DNA from 4 places in the Streptomyces sp. NPDC041968 genome. Region 1 is predicted to be linked to each of the others. Evidence: riboswitches for the same ligand, from Rfam matches in the RefSeq annotation. Region 1 holds a riboswitch; each other region holds the start of a gene.

What was found. Region 1 has a riboswitch for cobalamin ahead of ACZ6EG_RS00300 (cobalamin biosynthesis protein). Riboswitches for the same ligand answer to the same signal wherever they lie in the genome.
Region 2: it holds a riboswitch for cobalamin, as region 1 does, so the genes downstream of both, ACZ6EG_RS16800 (ribonucleoside-diphosphate reductase subunit alpha) here and ACZ6EG_RS00300 (cobalamin biosynthesis protein) in region 1, are expected to answer to the same signal.
Region 3: it holds a riboswitch for cobalamin, as region 1 does, so the genes downstream of both, ACZ6EG_RS12585 (GHMP family kinase ATP-binding protein) here and ACZ6EG_RS00300 (cobalamin biosynthesis protein) in region 1, are expected to answer to the same signal.
Region 4: it holds a riboswitch for cobalamin, as region 1 does, so the genes downstream of both, ACZ6EG_RS12560 (ABC transporter substrate-binding protein) here and ACZ6EG_RS00300 (cobalamin biosynthesis protein) in region 1, are expected to answer to the same signal.

The regions. Positions count from the first base shown of each region.
Region 1 is NZ_JBVJCB010000001.1:55,231-60,139, forward strand. It holds gene ACZ6EG_RS00285 (class II aldolase/adducin family protein) at 1-363, opposite strand, end outside; gene ACZ6EG_RS00290 (inorganic phosphate transporter) at 581-1,816, shown strand; gene ACZ6EG_RS00295 (hypothetical protein) at 1,853-2,074, shown strand; cobalamin riboswitch at 2,226-2,365, shown strand; gene ACZ6EG_RS00300 (cobalamin biosynthesis protein) at 2,484-3,449, shown strand; gene ACZ6EG_RS00305 (cobyric acid synthase) at 3,446-4,909, shown strand, end outside.
Region 2 is NZ_JBVJCB010000006.1:182,587-187,495, forward strand. It holds gene mctP (monocarboxylate uptake permease MctP) at 1-1,258, shown strand, start outside; gene ACZ6EG_RS16795 (GNAT family N-acetyltransferase) at 1,331-1,837, shown strand; cobalamin riboswitch at 1,865-2,042, shown strand; gene ACZ6EG_RS16800 (ribonucleoside-diphosphate reductase subunit alpha) at 2,167-4,539, shown strand; gene ACZ6EG_RS16805 (ribonucleotide-diphosphate reductase subunit beta) at 4,539-4,909, shown strand, end outside.
Region 3 is NZ_JBVJCB010000004.1:354,288-359,196, reverse strand. It holds gene ACZ6EG_RS12600 ((2Fe-2S)-binding protein) at 1-304, opposite strand, end outside; gene ACZ6EG_RS12595 ((2Fe-2S) ferredoxin domain-containing protein) at 353-757, opposite strand; cobalamin riboswitch at 804-987, opposite strand; gene ACZ6EG_RS12590 (ferric reductase-like transmembrane domain-containing protein) at 1,016-1,999, opposite strand; cobalamin riboswitch at 2,208-2,439, shown strand; gene ACZ6EG_RS12585 (GHMP family kinase ATP-binding protein) at 2,672-3,541, shown strand; gene ACZ6EG_RS12580 (cysteine synthase family protein) at 3,538-4,560, shown strand; gene ACZ6EG_RS12575 (ATP-grasp domain-containing protein) at 4,557-4,909, shown strand, end outside.
Region 4 is NZ_JBVJCB010000004.1:347,770-352,678, forward strand. It holds gene ACZ6EG_RS12545 (LysR family transcriptional regulator) at 1-215, shown strand, start outside; gene ACZ6EG_RS12550 (ABC transporter ATP-binding protein) at 445-1,245, opposite strand; gene ACZ6EG_RS12555 (FecCD family ABC transporter permease) at 1,242-2,357, opposite strand; gene ACZ6EG_RS12560 (ABC transporter substrate-binding protein) at 2,354-3,379, opposite strand; cobalamin riboswitch at 3,408-3,585, opposite strand; gene ACZ6EG_RS12565 (class I SAM-dependent methyltransferase) at 3,642-4,391, opposite strand; gene ACZ6EG_RS12570 (MFS transporter) at 4,360-4,909, opposite strand, start outside.

The DNA of each region.
Region 1 (4,909 bases):
CGGGAGTTCGGGCACGAGCAGCGAGACCGCCGTCGCGTGCACGGCGTGGGTGTGGACGACGGCCCGGGCGTCGGTGGCGCGGTACACGGCGAGGTGCAGGGGCAGTTCGCTGGTGGGGACCAGCGTCCCGAGCACCTGCCGGCCGTCGAGGTCCACGCCGGTCGCGTCGGCCGGCGCCAGACGGTCGTACGGCACCCCCGAAGGGGTGACCAGCACCGTGTCGCCGACGCGCGCCGAGACGTTGCCGGAGGTGCCGACCACCAGTCCGTCCGCCACCGTCCGCCGGGCCGTGGCGACGAGAACCTCCCAGGCCTCGGCCACCTCCGGGTCCACCCGTCCGCCCGTCGATCGCGTCACAGTCACCAGCTCCTCCCCGCAGGCCGTGCACCCCTGCCGTCCCGTCGATCACCGATCCCCGGCGATCCTGCCAGGCACGTCTCCGCAGAGCATCGGCGCGGGCACGGAGCGGAAGGTGACGTCCCTCGTTCCGGTCACTGCGACGCCTATCCCAGTTCATCTTCCGTTCACTCTGGTTACCTACGTTCGACCAGCCAATGACCTCGAACGATTGCCTGGGTAAATGGAAAGCTTCTCGCTGATCCTCGCGATTGTGGTGGTAACCGCACTCGCGTTCGATTTCACGAACGGTTTCCACGACACCGCGAACGCGATGGCAACGACCATTTCGACCGGTGCGCTCAAGCCCAAGGTGGCGGTGGCGATGTCCGCCGTCCTCAACCTTGTCGGCGCCTTCCTCTCGGTGGAGGTCGCCAACACGATCTCCAAGGGTCTCGTCGACGAGACCGGCATCCGTCCCGAGGTCATCTTCGCCGCCCTCGTCGGCGCGATCCTCTGGAACCTGCTGACCTGGCTGGTCGGGCTTCCGTCCAGCTCCTCGCACGCCCTCATGGGCGGCCTGATCGGTGCCGCCGTCGCCTCGGCCGGCGTCGGCGCGGTCCACGGCGACGTGCTCGTCACCAAGGTCCTCCTCCCGGCGATCGCCGCCCCGCTGGTCGCGGGCATCGCGGCGATGCTGGGCGCGCGGCTGACGTACCGGCTCGGCCGCAAGGCCGACGGCAAGGCCGCCGCGAAGGGCTACCGCGCCGGGCAGATCGCCTCCGCCGGCCTCGTCTCGCTGGCCCACGGCACCAACGACGCCCAGAAGACGATGGGCATCATCACCCTGGCCCTGGTCGCGGGCGGCGCCCTCGCCCCGGACTCCGACCCGCCCATGTGGGTCATCCTGTCCGCGGGCATCGCCATCGCCCTCGGCACCTACCTCGGCGGCTGGCGCATCATCCGCACGATGGGCAAGGGTCTGACCGACCTCCAGCCGCAGCAGGGCTTCGCCGCCCAGACCAGCGCCGCCACGGTCATCCTGGCCTCCTCGCACCTCGGCTTCTCCCTCTCCACGACGCACTCGGTCTCCGGTGCGGTGATGGGCGCGGGCCTCGGCCGCAAGGGCGGCGTGGTGCGCTGGTCCACGGCGACCCGGATGTTCGTCGCGTGGGGCCTGACCCTGCCGGCCGCGGCCTTGGTCGCCGCGATCGCCGAGTGGGTCTGCGGCCTGGGCGACTGGGGCACCGCCCTCGTGGCCGTCTTCCTGATCGCCTCCAGCGCCGCCATCTGGAAGGTCTCCCGGCGCGAGGTCGTCGACCACACCAACGTCATCGACGAGCCCGAGCCGTCCGGTGTGGTGACCACGGCGATGGCCGCCGTCTCCCCGCCGCCGACCGGGGCGGCCGAGGAACTGGCCGCCGCCGTCCCGGCCGCCGCGCCCGACGCCAAGTCCCCGTCGGCCACCACCACCGTCTGAGCCCGCCCCCGGGTACGAAGGAAGAAGCGAACCTCCATGAGCATCGACTGGGCAGCTCTCGGCTCCGTCTTCGGAGTCAGCCTCGCGGCCACCGTGATCCTGGTGGGCCTGTTCACGCTCGGCATCGTCGGCCTCTCCCGCCAGGAGCGGGCCACCGCCCAGGGCGGCTCCGCGGCCCTCGCGGTCACCGGCGCGTACGCGTGCTTCGCGGCCTGCGCGGCGGCGGTGGCGTACGGCATCTACCTGATCGTCGCCTGAGCGTCGCGCGAACGATCACCGCACACCCGTGAGGCGGGGTGCGGGACGGACACCCACCGTCCCGCACCCCGCCTCTTCGCGTGCCGGCGCACACCACCCGCGTGTGGGGCTTCGCACACTCCCCCGTCGCAGGTCAACGCCAGGTTGACGGGTGTTCGCGGGCCGTGGTGGACTGCCGGAGCCATTACGGCGGCAGGAGAGGAAGCCCGGTGCGATTCCGGCGCGGTCCCGCCACTGTGACCGGGGAGCCCATCCCCGGGAGCCAGGAACTCTCACCGCCGGTCTCTTCCAGCCAGGGCGCGGACACCCTGAGTGAGGACGTATCGCCATGCGCGGCTGCCGTTCCAGGTACACCGGTGACTCCGGGTGCCCCAGCGACACCCTCCCCCGCCCCGCGGCCGGCTGAGCCGTGCGCGCCGAACGCGTCTTCGCGTACGGCGCCGCCGCCGGCCTCCTCGGCGACCTCCTCCTCGGCGATCCGCGCCGCGGGCACCCGGTCGCCGCGTTCGGCCGTGCCGCCGGTGCCGTGGAACGGGTGCTGTGGCGTGACCACCGGGGCCGGGGCGCGCTGCACACCGCCCTGTGCGCCGGTGGCGCCGCCGCCCTCGGGGCCTCCGCCGCACGCGCCGTACGCCGCTCCCCCGCCGCATCCGTCGCGCTGACCGGCGCCGCCACCTGGGCCGTCGTCGGCGGGACCTCGCTCGCCCGGGAGGCGCACGCCATCGGGCGGGCCCTGGAGGCCGGCGACGTCGAGGCGGCCCGGGCGCGGCTGCCGCACCTGTGCGGACGGGACCCGCAGGCCCTGGACGCCGACGGGATCGCCCGGGCCGTCGTCGAGTCCGTCGCCGAGAACACCTCGGACGCGGTGGTGGGCGCCCTCGTGTGGGGCGCCGTCGCCGGAGTGCCCGGGCTGCTCGGCTTCCGCGCGGTGAACACCCTGGACGCCATGGTCGGCCACAGGTCCGCCCGGTACCGCCGGTTCGGGTGGGCCTCGGCCCGGCTCGACGACCTCGCGGGCTGGCCCGGCGCCCGCCTGACCGCCGTCCTCGCCACCGTCGCCGGCGGCGATCCGCGGGGCGCCGTACGGGCGTGGCGTGCCGACGCCGGGCGGCACCCGAGCCCCAACGCCGGCCCCGTGGAGGCGTCGTTCGCGGGCGCCCTCGGCGTGCGGCTCGGCGGGACGCTCTCCTACGGCGGGCGGGTGGAGCACCGGCCCGTCCTCAACGGGGCGGCCGGTCGCGCCGTCCTGCCCGGTTCCGGCGACATCGACCGGGCCGTCCGGCTCTCCCGGCGCGTGGGCTGGCTGGCGCTGGGCGTGTGCGCCGGCGCACGGCTGCTCGCACGCCGGGCACTCACGAAGGGACGTGACTCATGAGCGGTGGCCTCCTCGTCGCCGGCACCACCTCCGACGCCGGCAAGAGCGTCGTCACCGCCGGGATCTGCCGCTGGCTGGTGCGGCAGGGCGTCAAGGTCGCGCCCTTCAAGGCGCAGAACATGTCGCTGAACTCCTTCGTGACCCGCGAGGGCGCGGAGATCGGGCGGGCGCAGGCCATGCAGGCCCAGGCGTGCCGGGTGGAGCCGACCGCGCTGATGAACCCGGTGCTGCTCAAGCCGGGGGGCGAGCGCAGCAGCCAGGTCGTGCTGCTCGGCAAGCCGGTCGGCGAGATGAGCGCCCGCGGCTACCACGGCGGGCGCCAGCGGCAGTTGCTCGGCACGGTGCTGGACTGCCTGGCCGAGCTGCGGGGCACGTATGACGCGGTGATCTGCGAGGGGGCGGGCAGTCCGGCCGAGATCAACCTGCGCCGGACCGACATCGTGAACATGGGGATCGCCCGGGGCGCCGGGTTCCCCGTGCTGGTCGTCGGCGACATCGACCGCGGGGGCGTCTTCGCCTCCTTCTTCGGCACGGTGGCCCTGCTGTCGTCCGAGGACCAGGCGCTGGTCGCCGGGTTCCTCGTCAACAAGTTCCGGGGCGACGTGTCGCTGCTGGAGCCCGGCCTGGACATGCTGCACGGCCTCACCGGGCGGCGGGCGTACGGCGTGCTGCCCTTCCGGCACGGCCTCGGGATCGACGAGGAGGACGGGCTGCGCGTGTCCCTGCGCGGGACGGTGCGGGAGTCGGTCGTCGCGCCGCCGGTCGGCGAGGACGTGCTGCGGGTCGCCGTGTGCGCCGTCCCGTTGATGTCCAACTTCACGGACGTGGACGCGCTCGCCGCCGAACCGGGGGTCGTGGTGCGGTTCGTGGACCGGCCGGAGGAGCTGGCGGACGCCGATCTCGTGATCGTGCCGGGTACCCGCGGGACGGTCCGGGCGCTCCGATGGCTGCGGGAGCGCGGGCTCGCGGACGCGCTCGTCCGCAGGGCCGCCGAGGGCCGCCCGGTGCTCGGGATCTGCGGGGGCTTCCAGTTGCTCGGCGAGCACATCGAGGACGAGGTCGAATCGCGCGCCGGGCACGTGGACGGGCTCGGAGTGCTGCCCGTGCGGGTGCGGTTCGCCCACGAGAAGACCCTCGCCCGGCCGGTCGGCGAGGCCCTCGGCGAGCACGTCGAGGGGTACGAGATCCACCACGGGGTCGCCGAGGTGACCGCGGGCGTCCCCTTCCTGGACGGCTGCCGGGTCGGGCAGACCTGGGGCACGCACTGGCACGGCTCGCTGGAGTCGGACGCCTTCCGGCGGGCGTTCCTGCGCGAGGTGGCCGCCGCCGCGGGCCGCCGCTTCGTGCCGGCCCCCGACACCTCGTTCGCCGCGCTGCGCGAGCAGCAGCTCGACCTGCTCGGCGACCTGATCGAACACCACGCGGACACGGACGCGCTGTGGCGGCTCATCGAGTCCGGC
Region 2 (4,909 bases), on a different contig from region 1:
CGTGCGCGGCCGGTTCGGCTCGAAGGGGCTGTCGCTGGCGGTGGCCGTGACCGGCATCCTCGCCACCATGCCGTACATCGCGCTCCAGCTCGTCGGCATCCAGGCCGTGCTGGACGTGATGGGCGTCGGCGGCGGCGAGGACACCAACTGGTTCATCAAGGACCTGCCCCTGCTGATCGCCTTCGGCGTGCTGGCGGCGTACACCTACTCGTCGGGGCTGCGCGCGCCCGCGCTGATCGCCTTCGTGAAGGACACGCTGATCTACATCGTCATCGCGGTGGCGATCATCTACATCCCGATCAAGCTGGGCGGCTTCGACGACATCTTCGCGGCGGCGGGCGACAAGTTCACCGAGTCGGGCAAGGGCTCGCTGACGCCGGACCACGGCGGCCAGTGGACCTACGCCACGCTGGCGCTGGGCTCCGCGCTCGCGCTCTTCATGTACCCGCACTCGATCACCGCGACGCTGTCCTCGCGCAGCCGTGAGGTGATCCGCCGCAACACCACGATCCTGCCGCTGTACTCGCTGATGCTGGGCCTGCTCGCGCTGCTGGGCTTCATGGCGATCGCGGCCGGGGTGAAGGTGGAGAACGGGCAGCTGGCGATCCCCCAGCTCTTCGAGAACATGTTCCCGGACTGGTTCGCCGGTGTGGCCTTCGCGGCGATCGGCATCGGCGCCCTGGTCCCGGCGGCGATCATGTCGATCGCGGCCGCCAACCTCTTCACCCGCAACATCTACAAGGACTTCATCAAGCCGGACGCCACCCCGGCCCAGGAGACGAAGGTCTCCAAGCTGGTGTCCCTGCTGGTGAAGGTGGGCGCGCTGGTCTTCGTGCTCGGCATGGACAAGACGGTCGCGATCAACTTCCAGCTGCTCGGCGGCATCTGGATCCTGCAGACCTTCCCGGCCCTGGTGGGCGGCCTGTTCACCCGCTGGTTCCACCGCTGGGCCCTGCTCGGCGGCTGGGCGGTCGGCATGGTCTACGGCACGGTCGCCGCGTACGGGGTGGCCTCGCCGACGCAGAAGCACTTCGGCGGTTCCTCCGACGAGATCCCGGGCATCGGTGAGATCGGCTACATCGGCCTCACCGCCTTCGTGCTGAACGTGGTGGTCACCGTGGTCCTGACCTTCGTCATGCGGGCGCTCAAGGCGCCCGACGGCGTCGACGAGACCAAGCCCGGTGACTACACGGCGGACGCGGGCGACCCCGGCGTCGAGGCGGAACTGCCGCCGGCCACGGCGGGCACCTCGCACTGACCCCCTCCCTCAGGCGGGCCGTCGGAGAAATCCGGCGGCCCGCTGTCGTACCCGTCGGGCACACTCGGGGGCATGGACTTCGTGATCCGGCGTGCCACGGCCGAGGAGTACGACACCCTCGGTGAGATCACCGCGCGCGCCTACCTGGGCGACGGCCTCCTCGACTTCGGGGAGGACGACGCCTACCTCCACGAGCTGCGCGCCGTGGCCCGGCGGGCGGCCGCCGCCGAGGTGCTGGTCGCCGCATCGGACGGCGGTGTGCTCGGTGGCGTCACCTTCGTGCCCCGCGGTGGCCCGATGGCCGACATCGCCCGTCCCGGCGAGGCCGAGATACGCATGCTCGCCGTCGCCCGCGAGGCGCGCGGACGCGGCGCCGGCGAGGCGCTGGTGCGGGCCTGCGTCGACCGCGCCCGGTCCGTGCCGGGCTGCGCGCGGGTCGTGCTGTCCACCCAGCGCACCATGCACGGCGCCCACCGCCTCTACGCGCGCCTGGGTTTCACCCGCACCCCGGAGCGCGACTGGAACCCCCTGCCGAAGCTGGACGACTTCACCCTGCTCACCTATGAACTGACGCTCTGACACCCTCCCGACACGCTCACGGACACAACATCTGGGGGTGCTGGCGGTACCCGGCACAAGATGTATGCTCGTGCTCGCTGTCGCCGCAGGGGAATCCGGTGCGAATCCGGAACTGTCCCGCAACGGTGTACTTGTGCGTGTTCGCGTCTCCACGTGTCCGCGCACGGGCTTGAGTCCGAGGACCTGCCGACAGTGCGCCCGGCCGCCTTGGCCCGGGTGCCATGACGTCCGGGTCTCGTGGAGTGGGCCGGTGGACGCGACGCCGTGCGCGCTCGTGAACTGCCTCCTGCCCTCCGCCGGGCCCCGTGCCGAGCGAGGGAGTGCTCCACGTGACCATCGCGCCAGCCGATCCGGCTTCAGCGACCCCGGTGACGGCGACCGGGGAACCGGACGGTCCCGGTACCGCGTTGCTGCGGACCCTGACCGAGCTGACCGCCGACCTCCCGGGCGCCGACCCCGGCCGGGTCGCCGCCGCCGCGCTGCGCGGCCGGTCCGCCCGTGCGGACGAGGCCGAGCTGCGCGAGCTGGCCACCGAGGCCGCCGCCGGACTGATCTCGGAGGACCCGGTCTACTCCCGGCTCGCCGCCCGCCTGCTGACCCTCACCATCCGGGCCGAGGCCGCCTCCCAGGGCGTCACGTCCTTCACCGGGTCGGTCGCCACCGGTCACCGCGAGGGCCTGATCGCCGACCGCACCGCCGCGTTCGTACGGCGGCACGCGGAGCGCCTGGACGCGCTGATCGACCCGGCCGCCGACGACCGCTTCGGCTACTTCGGTCTGCGCACCCTGCACAGCCGCTACCTGCTCCGGCACCCGATCACCCGCAAGGTGGTCGAGACGCCCCAGCACTTCATGCTGCGCGTGGCCGCCGGGCTCGCCGAGGACGACACCGCCCGCTCGGCCGACGAGGTGGCCGCCCTCTACGGGCTGATGAGCCGCCTCGACTACCTGCCCTCCTCCCCCACCCTCTTCAACTCCGGCACCCGGCACGCCCAGATGTCGTCCTGCTACCTCCTCGACTCCCCCAAGGACGAGCTGGACTCCCTCTACGACCGCCTCCACCAGGTGGCCCGCCTCTCCAAGCACGCCGGCGGCATCGGCATCGCCTACTCCCGCATCCGCTCCCGCGGCTCGCTCATCCGCGGCACCAACGGGCACTCCAACGGCATCGTCCCGTTCCTGAAGACGCTCGACGCCTCGGTCGCCGCCGTGAACCAGGGCGGCCGGCGCAAGGGCGCCGCGGCGGTCTACCTGGAGACCTGGCACGCCGACATCGAGGAGTTCCTGGAGCTGCGGGACAACACCGGCGAGGACGCCCGCCGCACCCACAACCTCAACCTCGCCCACTGGGTGCCGGACGAGTTCATGCGCCGGGTGGACGCCGACGGGCAGTGGTCCCTGTTCTCACCCGCCGACGTGCCCGAGCTGGTCGACCTCTGGGGCGCGGAGTTCGACGCGGCGTACCGCGCGGCGGAGGCGGCGGGGCTGGCCCGCAGGACGCTGCCCGCCCGTGAGCTGTACGGGCGCATGATGCGTACCCTCGCGCAGACCGGCAACGGCTGGATGACCTTCAAGGACACCGCCAACCGCACCGCCAACCAGACCGCCGAGCCGGGCCACGTCGTCCACTCCTCCAACCTCTGCACGGAGATCCTGGAGGTCACCGACGACGGGGAGACGGCGGTCTGCAACCTGGGCTCGGTCAACCTCGGCGCCTTCGTCGACGTGGCCGCGGGCGACCTCGACTGGGAGCGGCTGGACGCCACCGTCCGCACCGCCGTCACCTTCCTGGACCGGGTCGTCGACATCAACTTCTACCCGACCGAGCAGGCGGGCCGCTCCAACGCCCGCTGGCGCCCGGTGGGCCTCGGCGCGATGGGCCTGCAGGACGTCTTCTTCCGGCTGCGCCTGCCCTTCGACTCCCCCGAGGCGAAGGCCCTCTCCACCCGCATCGCCGAGCGCATCATGCTCGCGGCCTACGAGACCTCCACCGACCTCGCCGAGCGCAACGGCCCGCTGCCGGCCTGGGAGAAGACCCGTACGGCCCGGGGCGTGCTGCACCCCGACCACTACGGCGTCGAGGCCGCCTGGCCCGAGCGCTGGGCCGCGCTGCGCGCGCGCATGGCCACCACCGGCCTGCGCAACTCCCTGCTCCTGGCGATCGCCCCGACCGCCACCATCGCCTCGATCGTGGGCGCCTACGAGTGCATCGAGCCGCAGGTGTCCAACCTGTTCAAGCGCGAGACGCTCTCCGGCGAGTTCCTCCAGGTCAACTCGTACCTGGTGGACGACCTCAAGCGGCTCGGCGTGTGGGACGCCCGCACCCGCGAGGCGCTGCGCGAGGCCAACGGCTCGGTGCAGGGCTTCTCCTGGATCCCCGAGGACGTCCGCGCCCTGTACCGCACCGCCTGGGAGATCCCGCAGCGCGGCCTGATCGACATGGCCGCCGCCCGCACCCCCTACCTCGACCAGGCCCAGTCGCTGAACCTGTTCCTGGAGACGCCGACCATCGGGAAGCTCTCCTCGATGTACGCGTACGCCTGGAAGCAGGGCCTGAAGACCACGTACTACCTGCGTTCCCGCCCGGCGACCCGCATCGCCCGCGCCGCCGCCCGGGCCACCGTCCCCGCACAGCAGACCCCCGATCCCGAAGCGGTCGCCTGCTCCCTGGAGAACCCCGAGTCCTGCGAGGCCTGCCAGTAATGACCACCGAGATCCCCGCGACCCCCGCCACCAAGAACCTGCTCGACCCGGGCTTCGAACTGACCCTGCGCCCCATGCGCTACCCGGACTTCTACGAGCGCTACCGGGACGCCATCAAGAACACCTGGCACGTCGAGGAGGTCGACCTCCACTCGGACGTCGCCGACCTGGCGAAGCTCAGCCCCATGGAGCAGCACCTGATCGGCCGGCTGGTGGCCTTCTTCGCCACCGGCGACTCGATCGTCGCGAACAACCTGGTGCTCACCCTCTACAAGCACATCAACTCCCCCGAGGCGCGGCTGTACCTGTCCCGCCAGCTCTTCGAGGAGGCCGTGCACGTCCAGTTCTACCTGACGCTGCTGGACACCTA
Region 3 (4,909 bases), on a different contig from region 1:
CGGCCCGCTGCAGGCCCTCCAGGTCGAGGACGATGCCGTGCAGGACGGCACAGGCCAGCACCGGTGACCAGAGGCGGGCGGCGTGGCCGAGTTGGGCGATGGACACGTCGACGCGCGGCTCCCGGGTGCGGTGACGGCGTGCGACGGCCGCGGCGAGGTCGGTGAAACCCGCGGCGTAGCAGCGGGCGACCGGATGCCAGCCGTCGTCCTCTCCGCCGACCCGCAGTGCGAAGAAGCCGCCGAGGCCCGCCACGTCGTGCAGGGCGGCGGTGACGGACGCCGTCGAGGCGCGGGCTGCGTGCACGTTGCTGTCCCTTTCTCCGGCTCCGTGTTCGTACGCTCCCTGTGACGGTCAGGAGGCCGGGCTCCGGCGCGGTGGTGTGATGGCGTACAGGTCGAGGATGTCCGGCCGGGGCGCGACGCCCGGTCCGCCGGCGCGTGCCCAGGCGGCGATGTCCTCGGTCGCGTCCGGGTCGTTGACCAGTCCCAGCCAGACGGGCCGGGCTCCGGCGGCCCGGCCCTCCGCGGAGGGCTGTACGACGATGACGTTGGCCTGTGCGCAGACGTCGAGGCAGTCGGAGACGCGTACCGGTACCGCGGCGCGCAGGCGCTCGGTCTGGGCCGCGTGGTCCACGCCGGGCACTTTGGGGGTGCCGCAGCAGCAGTCGCGGCACACGACGACGCGGCACGGCACGCGGCCGGTGGCCGTGGCGGTCCTCGCGTCGTCCGTCGTTCGTCCGGCCGGCGTTGCGGGCATGCGGTGCCGTCCCTCTCTCCGGGGAGATCCGCCCCGGTGGTCCGTCGAGGAGGCGACCGCGTGAGTCTCCTGGCTCTCGGGTCGATGCTCGTCCCGGCCTTCCCACCCGTCGCTGGGCGGTGGCCTGTCGGGAGTCGCTCGCCGATCACAGTGGCGGGACCGCGCCGGATTCACACCGGCTTCCTCGTTCCGCCGTCGCCTTTGTCGCCGGCCATCCTGCCATCCCGGAACGCCGTGCCGCCCGCCCGGTGCCGGCCGTCAGTCCGTTTCCTGGGTGTGCGGGGCCGTCGCGGGCGGATCGTCCGGACGGGCCCGTCCGCCGTCACGGCCCGACACCACCACGATGACCAGCCCGATGACGACGGCTCCGGCGACGACCCGTCCCGCCGCCCGCACCCACCACCCCGGCCGGGTCGCGCCCTCGCCCGCGGGACCCAACCGCTCCGCCCGCCGGGCAGGTCTCAGCAGCCGCAGCAACAGCAGTGCGGCGATGGGAAGTTGCAGCAGCCACAGCACGGTGCGCGGCCACTCCCCGTACCAGACGTTGGTGCCGTACAGCAGCGTGTGCCACACGCTCAGCACGTAGACGACGATCACGAAGCGGTGCAGGCGTCGCCAGGTCCTCGCTCCGAAGCGGTGCCGGACGTAGAACAGCAGCCCGAGCGGGACCGCCAGGTACAGGGCGCCCTGTCCGATCGGGATGGCGATCCGGCCGGTGCCGGAGTCGTACCAGAGGGGGACGAAGCTGTCGGCGAAGCCCACCCACAGCCGCTCGGCCCAGTCCAGTGCCGTCTCGTAGCGCACGAGTTCCGCGGCGAACATCAGCGCGTGCGCGAACATCAGCGCCATCGTGGTCAGGCTCGTGGTGCGGTGCCAGCGCTCCAGCACCTGCCGGGAGACCGGCAGCCGGGCGGGGCGCGGCCCCGACAGCAACAGGCCGAAGATCACCGTGCACCAGGCCCACAGCAGTCCCGACCAGCCGAAAGCCTGGCTGAGCAGGTACATCCAGTAGGTACGGGCATCGTCCATGAACGGCATCACCGCGACGGTGTCCGAAGCACCCGACTCCATGCGCGCCCACAGCAACGCGAAGACGAGCGCCGTCACCACCACCGCCGCGGTGGCGTCCGGCAGGGCGGAGCGAAGATCGGCGCGCAGAGCGACGCGGTCACCGGGAGGGCGCGGCAGTCCGGGCGGGGTCCCTACCGCCCCGTCCTCGTCCGGCCTGGTGTCTGACGTCATCAGGGGCCTCCCGGGCACGGGCCACCGCGGCAACGGTGTGCGTGTGTCGTGAGGCAACAAGTCTGGCTGATGGGGCGAGGAACCTCAGAGGTGCTATCCGGCCAGAGCCGTCACGACAACGACACCCGGAGACCCACCTGTTTCTGCCTCCCCTCCACTTTCAAGACAACCGCCGGAGCCCTACTTTCGCAGGGGTCAAGAGCCCCTCTACGCTGATGCACGCAGTCGGTTCGCGCCTCCCGTCCGCCCGGACGCCCGAAGCGTGACGCAAGAGGGAACCCGGTGCGAGTCCGGGGCTGTCCCGCAGCGGTGAGTGGGAACGAGAGCCGTCGATGTCACTGGGCCCGTGTCAGGGCCGGGGAAGAGACGGCCGGTAGGTGTCCGCCCTCCCGGCGGACGTGCCCGCGAGTCCGAAGACCTGCCACTGCGCCCGCGTCCCGCGCGGGCTGTGCACGTGACCTCGTGGACTGGGTCGGCGGTATGGGCGGTCGTACGTCGTGCGTGTGGCCGCGCCTCCCTCCCTGTCGGTGTTCAAGGCCCGGTACGGAGGAGGACGGTGTGCGGGATCCAGCCGGTTCGCGGCGGCCGTACCGGCCCCGGGCCGACACGCCGTCCGACGGACCGGGGCGCACCCTCCCCGGCCCCGGCGCGGGCGCTCCGCAAGAACCGGACGTGTCCGACGGCACGGTGTCCGGTGTCTGCCACGGCACTCTGGGCGAGCTGTACCAGGGCCCGTTGCGAGCGGGCTCCGATCCCGAGATCGCCGTGGTGTCCTTTCCGGTGGACCGTCACTCCTGGGTGTACTTCACCCCGCGGACGGCGACCGGGGCACCGCGACCGTCGGCGCTGGGGGAGAAGTCGGCGACGGCGGCCCGGCTCTTCCTGGACCACTACGGCCTCTCCCTGCCCCCGGGCGACTGGCACACCCACTCCGAACTGCCGGTGGGCGTGGGGATGGCCAGTTCGACGGCGGACATCGTGGCGACCCTGCGCTGTCTGTTCCGCGTCTTCTCCCTGCCGTACGACGCGGACGTGGTCCTCGGCGTCCTGGCGGACATCGAGCGCGCCGACAGTGTCTTCCTCGACGAGTTCGCCCTGTATCTCAGCGGCCGGCACCGGGTGGTGCGGCGACTCGGCCCGGACATCGGGTTCCACACCGCCTTCGTCACGGAACCCGGCACCGTGGACACCGCCGCCGTCACTCCCCTCCTGCTGGACCACTACCGGCGCCGCGGCGACGAGTACCAGCGGTGCCTCACCGATCTGGTGAAGGGCTTCGACTCGGGCGACCCGGCCGCCGTCGCCCGGGCCGCCACGGTCAGCGCCGCGCTGTCCCAGGAGGTGCTGCCCAAGGCGACCTTCCCCAGCCTGCGGGCCCAGCGTGAGCGGTTCGGCGCCGACGGCGTCTTCGTCGCCCACACCGGCTGCCTGGCCGGCTATCTCTTCACCTCGCGCCCCCGCGCCGAGGTCAAGTCCGAACTGTCCGCGTTCTTCCGCTCGCTCGGCCACCAGTGCACCTTCGCCCAAGGAGGCTACGGGTGATCCACCCCCACATCGCCGACGCCCTGAAAGTCCCCGACCTCGTCCGGCTCACCGACGGCCTGGTCCTGCTGCGGTTCGAGTCGATGAAGATCTACTCGGCCCTGGCCGCCGTCCGCCACCTGCTGGAGCGGGGCACCGTCCGTCCGGGCCAGACCCTGGTCGACAGCTCCAGCGGCATCTACGCCTACGCCCTCGCCCTGGCCTGCCACCGGTACGGCATGCGGTGCCACATCGTCGCGTCCACCACCGTCGACGCCACCACCCTCGCCCAGCTGGAGATACTGGGCAGCACCGTGGAGCAGGTCAGACCGTCGCGGAACCTCAAGCTCGACCAGGAACTGCGGGTGCGACGGGTGCGGGAGATACTCGCCGAGCGGCCCGGACACCACTGGATGCGCCAGTACCACGACGACGTCCACTACCTCGGCTACCAGGAGGTCGCCGACCGGATCGCGGCGGACTTCCCGGGCGCGCCGCTGACCGTCGTCGGCGGGGTGGGCTCCGGAGCCTCGACCGGCGGCATCGTGGAACGCCTGCGCGCCGCGGACCCTTCCGTGCGCCTGGTCGGCGTCCAGCCCTTCGGCAGCGTCACCTTCGGCAGCCAGGACCATCACGACCCCGAGGCGATCATCGCCGGCATCGGTTCGTCGATCGTCTTCGACAACGTCCGCCACCACCTCTACGACACCGTGCACTGGCTGGACTTCACCCACGCCATGTCGGGCGCCGTCGCCCTGCTGCGCGAGCACGCGGTGTTCGCCGGGCTGTCCACCGGGGCCGGCTACCTGACGGCGACGTACGAGGCCCGCCGCCACCCCGACCGCGTGCACCTGGTGATCGGGGCCGACACCGGACACCGCTACGTGGAGCGCGTGTTCACCCGGCACGCCGAGGCCCTGGACCCGGCCGCGCTGAAGCCCGTCGAGGTCCGTGCGCCGCAGGAGATGACCATGCCCTGGTCGAGGATGGCGTGGCAGCGCACCCCCTGCCCCGCCGGCCGGACGGAGAGCGCCGTATGACCGTGGCCTGCCTGGAGTCGCTGACCTTCGGCCTCGGCCACCTGGTCCGCGCCGCCGACCTGCTCGGCGAGCGGCTGCTGCTCCTCACCCGGGACCCCGCCTACTACGCCCACGAACTGGACCGGCTGCCCGCCGGCGCCCTCGACGTCGTCGTGACCGACACCTTCGACGTGGACGGGGTGGCCGGTCTGCTCGGGCGCGATCCGGGGCTGCGCGGCCTGATCAGTTCCACCGACACGTGGACCCTGGCCGGCGCCGCCCTCGCCGAACGCCTCGGCCTGCCGGGTCTCGAGCCGGCCGTCCTGCGGTTGACCCGGGACAAGGCCGCCGTACGCGACCGGCTGTACGG
Region 4 (4,909 bases), on a different contig from region 1:
GCGGAACCCGGCGCATCGCCCTGCTCCAGGCCCGTCTCGCGCGGCTCCTCGCCCCGCTCGCCGCGGTACGGGTGGTGGAGCCGCCCTACGAGGCGGTGCCGCTGCGGGAGGCGTTGTGGTGGCACCCGGTGCACACCCACGACGCGGCGCACATCTGGCTGCGCGAGACCGCCGCCCGGGTCGGACGGCGGATGGCCGACCGGCCCGAGGAGTGACCGGGACCCGCCGCCCGCTTGCGGAGGGCGTCATCCACCAGACGGATGAGAAGCATCCGCACCGTGAATGACGGCAGAGGTGGGCAGGACGCCCGCACAGGAGGCATGCCGGGGCGGCCCGTCGGCACCTTCCCGCTCGACGTCTTCCTCCGGCGGACGACTGAAGCCCGTCGCCGGGGTCTGTCCCCCTGCTACCGGCCGGAGTCCCGCCGTGCTCGGACGCGGGCCCTCACGTCCGAGGCGCGGTACGCGGTGGTTCCCCGGGAAGGAACGTCACCTGCGGGGCGCCGGTGCGCGGATGAGTGGCGACCTCCGCCTCCACTCCGTACACCTCCGCCAGGAGCCGTGGGGTGAGGATCTCGGCGGGCGGTCCCGAGGCGGTGACCGCACCGTCGTTCAGCACGTAGAGGCGGTCGCAGTAGTAGGCGGCCAGGTTGAGGTCGTGCAGGGCGAGCAGCACGGTGGCGGGCAGCCGGCGCAGGATGCCGAGCACGGACAACTGGTGCCGGATGTCGAGGTGGTTGGTGGGTTCGTCGAGGACCAGCAGGGTGGGCTGCTGGGCGAGGGCGCGCGCGATGAGGACGCGTTGGCGCTCGCCGCCGGAGAGCCGGTCGAAGGGGCGGTCCGCCAGGTGGACGGCGTCCACCGCGAGGAGCGCGGAGTCGACGAGTTCGGCGTCCTCGGGGGTGTCGCCGGCCAGGAGCCGCTTGTGCGGGGTGCGGCCCATGGCGACGACCTCGCGGACGGCGAGGTCGAAGTCGGCGGCCGAGTCCTGGACCACCGCCGCCACCGTGCGGGCCAGTCGCCGCACCGGCAGCGACCAGGCGTCGCCTCCGTCGACCCGGACCTGACCGGTGGCGGGGCGCAGGACGCGGTAGACGGCGCGCAGGAGACTGGACTTCCCGCTGCCGTTGGGGCCGACGAGCCCGACGGTCTCGCCCGGGCGGGCGGTCAGGGAGACGTCGCGCACCAGGTGGCGGGCTCCCGCGGTGAGCGTGACGCCGTCCACGCTCAGGTCGGTCGGGGTCATGCCACTCCTCGGTCGGTGCCGCGCCGGGCGTCCCGGCGCATCAGCCACAGGAAGAACGGCCCGCCGCACAGGGCCGTGAGCACGCCGACGGGTATCTCCGCCGGCGCGGCGACCGTCCGCGCGGCGATGTCGGCCCAGACCAGGAAGACCGCCCCGCCCAGGGCCGCCGTCGGCAGGACCCGGCGGTGGTCGCCGCCGACGAAGAGCCGCACGATGTGGGGCATCATCAGGCCGACGAAGCCGATCGGCCCGGCAGCCGCGACCAGTACGCCCGTGACCAGGGAGAGCACCACGAACAGCCGGGCGCGGAAGCGGGCCACGTCCAGCCCCATCGTGGTGGCCGCCTCCTCGCCGGCCAGCAGCAGGTTCAGGTTGCGGGCCTGCACGAGGAGGACGGCGACGCCGAGCAGCAGGGCGCCGCTCGGCAGCCACAGCGTGCCCCAGCCGACCCCGCCGAGGCCGCCGAGGGTCCAGGCGAGGACCGCGCGGGCCTCGTTGCCCCGGTCGGTGGTGAGCAGCAGCAGATCGAGGACCGCGGTGAGCACCGCCGCGATCGCCACCCCGGACAGCACCAGCCGCGCCGAGGTGATGCGTCCGCCGGTGCGGGCGGTGGCATACACGAGGACGAGCGCGCCCAGGGCGCCGACGAAGGCGGCCACCGACAGGGAGAGCGGACCGAAGAGGGTGACGCCGAACACGATCACGGAGACCGCGCCGAGGGACGCCCCGGAGGAGACGCCCAGCAGGTACGGCTCGGCGAGCGGATTGCGCACCAGAGCCTGCAGGGCGGTGCCGATCACCGCCAGGCCGGCGCCGGTGACCGCACCGAGCAGCACCCGCGGCGCCCGGACGTCCACCACGATGGTCTCCCGGGCCCGCGACCAGTCCGGATCCTGCCAGTCGGCCCCCAGGGCGTGCGTCACGATGCCCCACACCTGGCCGGGCGGCACCTGGACGGAACCGATCGCGAGGCCGGCCGTGGCGGAGGCGAGCAGCAGGACGGTGAGGACGAGCAGCGTGACGGCCAGCCGCGTACCGCCCCCTCCCGGCTCCTCGGCGCCGCGCCGACGGACCGTCCGTCCGGTGGACGTGCCGGTGACGGCCTGCGTCATCGGAAGCTCTTGGGGTGCAGCCCGCGGGCCAGGTCCTCGACCGCGTAGGCCGAGCGGATGCCGACCAGGGTGGCGGTCAGCGGCAGGACGACGAACCGCTTGTTCCTGACGGCGGGTACGTCGGCGAGCGCGGGCTGGGAGAGCAGGTACTTCTTCTTCTCCTCGACGCTTCCGGCGCCGGCGTAGTCGTAGATGGCGATGACTTCGGGCCCGCGCTCGACGACCTGCTCCCAGGAGACGTCACCGAAGACGTCGTCGAGGTCGGCGAAGACGTTCTCGCCCCCGGCCAGCCGGATCAGCTCGGTGCCGAGGCTCTTGCCGCCCGCGGTGAAGGCGCTCTTGTCGCCGCTGTCGTAGACGAAGACGGGCACCCGGGGTTCGCCCCGGACGCCGGTGGCGGCCTTGCCGACGCGGCCCTCCAGGTCCGCGACCAGCGCGTCGGCCCGGTCCGGGACGCCGAAGATCCTGCCGATGGTGCGGATCTCGTCGTACGTGTCCTTCATCGTCACCTGCTTCTCGCCGCAGTACTCGCGGTTGAGGTAGGTGTCGATGCCCGCGTCGGTGAACGCCTCGCGGGAGCGGCCCTCGTTCTCGGCGAAGGCGCTGCCGTAGCCGCCGTAGACGAAGTCGGGTTCGGCGTCCAGGACCTTCTCGAACGACGGTTCCCTTCCCGCCAGTTCGGGAATCGCCTCGTAGTCCTCCTTCAGCTCCGGCAGCACGGCGGAGTCGGGGAAGGCCGTGCCGACCATGCGGTCCTTCAGACCGAGCGCGAGCATGAGCTCCGCCGGGTGCTGGTGGATGGTGACCACCCGCGACGGCGGCCTGTCGTACGTCGTCCGCACGCCGCAGTTGTCGACGGTGACCGGGAAGCCCGCGGGCACGGCGGCGGTGGCCTTGGCGTCGCCGCCGCCCTCGTCGGACGCACCGCAGCCGGTGGTGAGCAGCACCGACGACAGTGCCACGGCAGCGGCCGTGGCACGAAGGAACCCGCGCGTGCGGGCAGGGGTGAACAGCTGGGACACGTGAAGCCTCCTGGAGTCCGCGCTCCTCGGATCGGGCCCGCGACGGACCAGTGTCCTGACTCCCGGATCGACGTTCCCCCCGCCTTCCCGCGCGGTGCGCAGTGGCGTGTCGGAGGGGCGCTCCCCGGTCACAGTGGCGGGACCGTGCCGGATTCGCACCGGCTTCCTGTCTCCCGTCGCGGCGATGACCAGGTGATCCTACGTTTCGCCGAGCCGACGGCGAAAGGGCGTGCGGTTCCCGGCCGCACGCCCCGCTCCTGCCTCACCCTTCGCGGACGGCCCGCAGGACGAGCCGTTCGGCGTCCTCGTCGTAGGGGCGGCCGTCGAACCCGCCGAAGACCTCCACGCGGCCGAAGCCGGCCTCCTCGGCCATCCGCCGCAACTCCACGGCGCTGTACACGAACCACGTCAAGGTGGCCCGCGTCACCCGGTCGCCCCGGACCAGCACCCACTCGCTGCGCAGCCGCGCCCACTCGTTCAGCACGGTGTCGGTCTGCACCATCAGGTCGTCGCCCCGCCGCACCACCTTGGGCGGAGTGACCCTGCGGGCCAGGAGTTCCTTCCCGGCGAGGTCGAGGACGAGCGTGCCGCCGGGCGCCAGGCAGGTGTACATGGTGCGCAGCACGCGCGCGTTGTCGGCGGGGTCCTCGAAGTACCCGAAGGAGGTGAACATGTTGAGGACGACGTCGAAGCCGCCCGGCGCCTCGTAGTCGCGTGCGTCGGCCCGCACGTACGTCACGTCGGCACCGGCGTCGGCCGACCGCTTGCGTGCCCGGTCCAGCATGGCCGGGCTCAGGTCGACTCCCGTCACGCGGTGCCCCCGGCGGGCGAGGGGCACGGTGAAGACGCCCGGCCCGCAGCACAGGTCCAGCACGCGTGCTCCGTCGGGGAGAGCGAGCAGGGGAGAGGTGTCGAGCAGTTCCTCGGCCTGCTCGTAGCGCTGCTCGGAGAAGAGGAAGTCGTGGAACTCGGTCCAGAAGTCATCGTCCTGGAATCCGCCCGTCCGTGTCATCGCGCGTCAGTGCTCCTTCGTGGTCGCCGTCGGGGACAGGGGGCCGCGCCGGGCGTCGGCGCAGCGTGAGCAGCAGAGGGGGGAGCAGCAGGCACTGGGCGGCCGCCAGCAGCCAGAACCAGCCGGTGTGCCCGGTCCGTTCGCCGAGGCCGTACAGCTGCCCGCCCAGCGCGCCGCTCGCGCAGGCGCCCAGGCCCGCGGCCAGCCGCTGCTGCCCGAAGACGACGGCGTCGGAGCGGGGGCTGCGGCGCAGCGCCTCCAGGTCGTTCTTGAGGAACAGCACGATGTCGCCGAGAGTGATCAACGCGCCGCCCGCCAGCAGGGCCGCCCGGGTACCCGCCGCCAGCACGGCCAGGCCCGCCGCCAAACCGGTGAAACCGACCGCGAGGGCGAGGGCGTACGGCATGCGCCGGATCAGACCCGACGCGAGCGGCTGCACGACGATGACCAGAGCGAAACAGAGCAGCAGCACCACGCTGTAGAACGCGCCGGAGGCGCGCTCGACGGCGTACACCGCC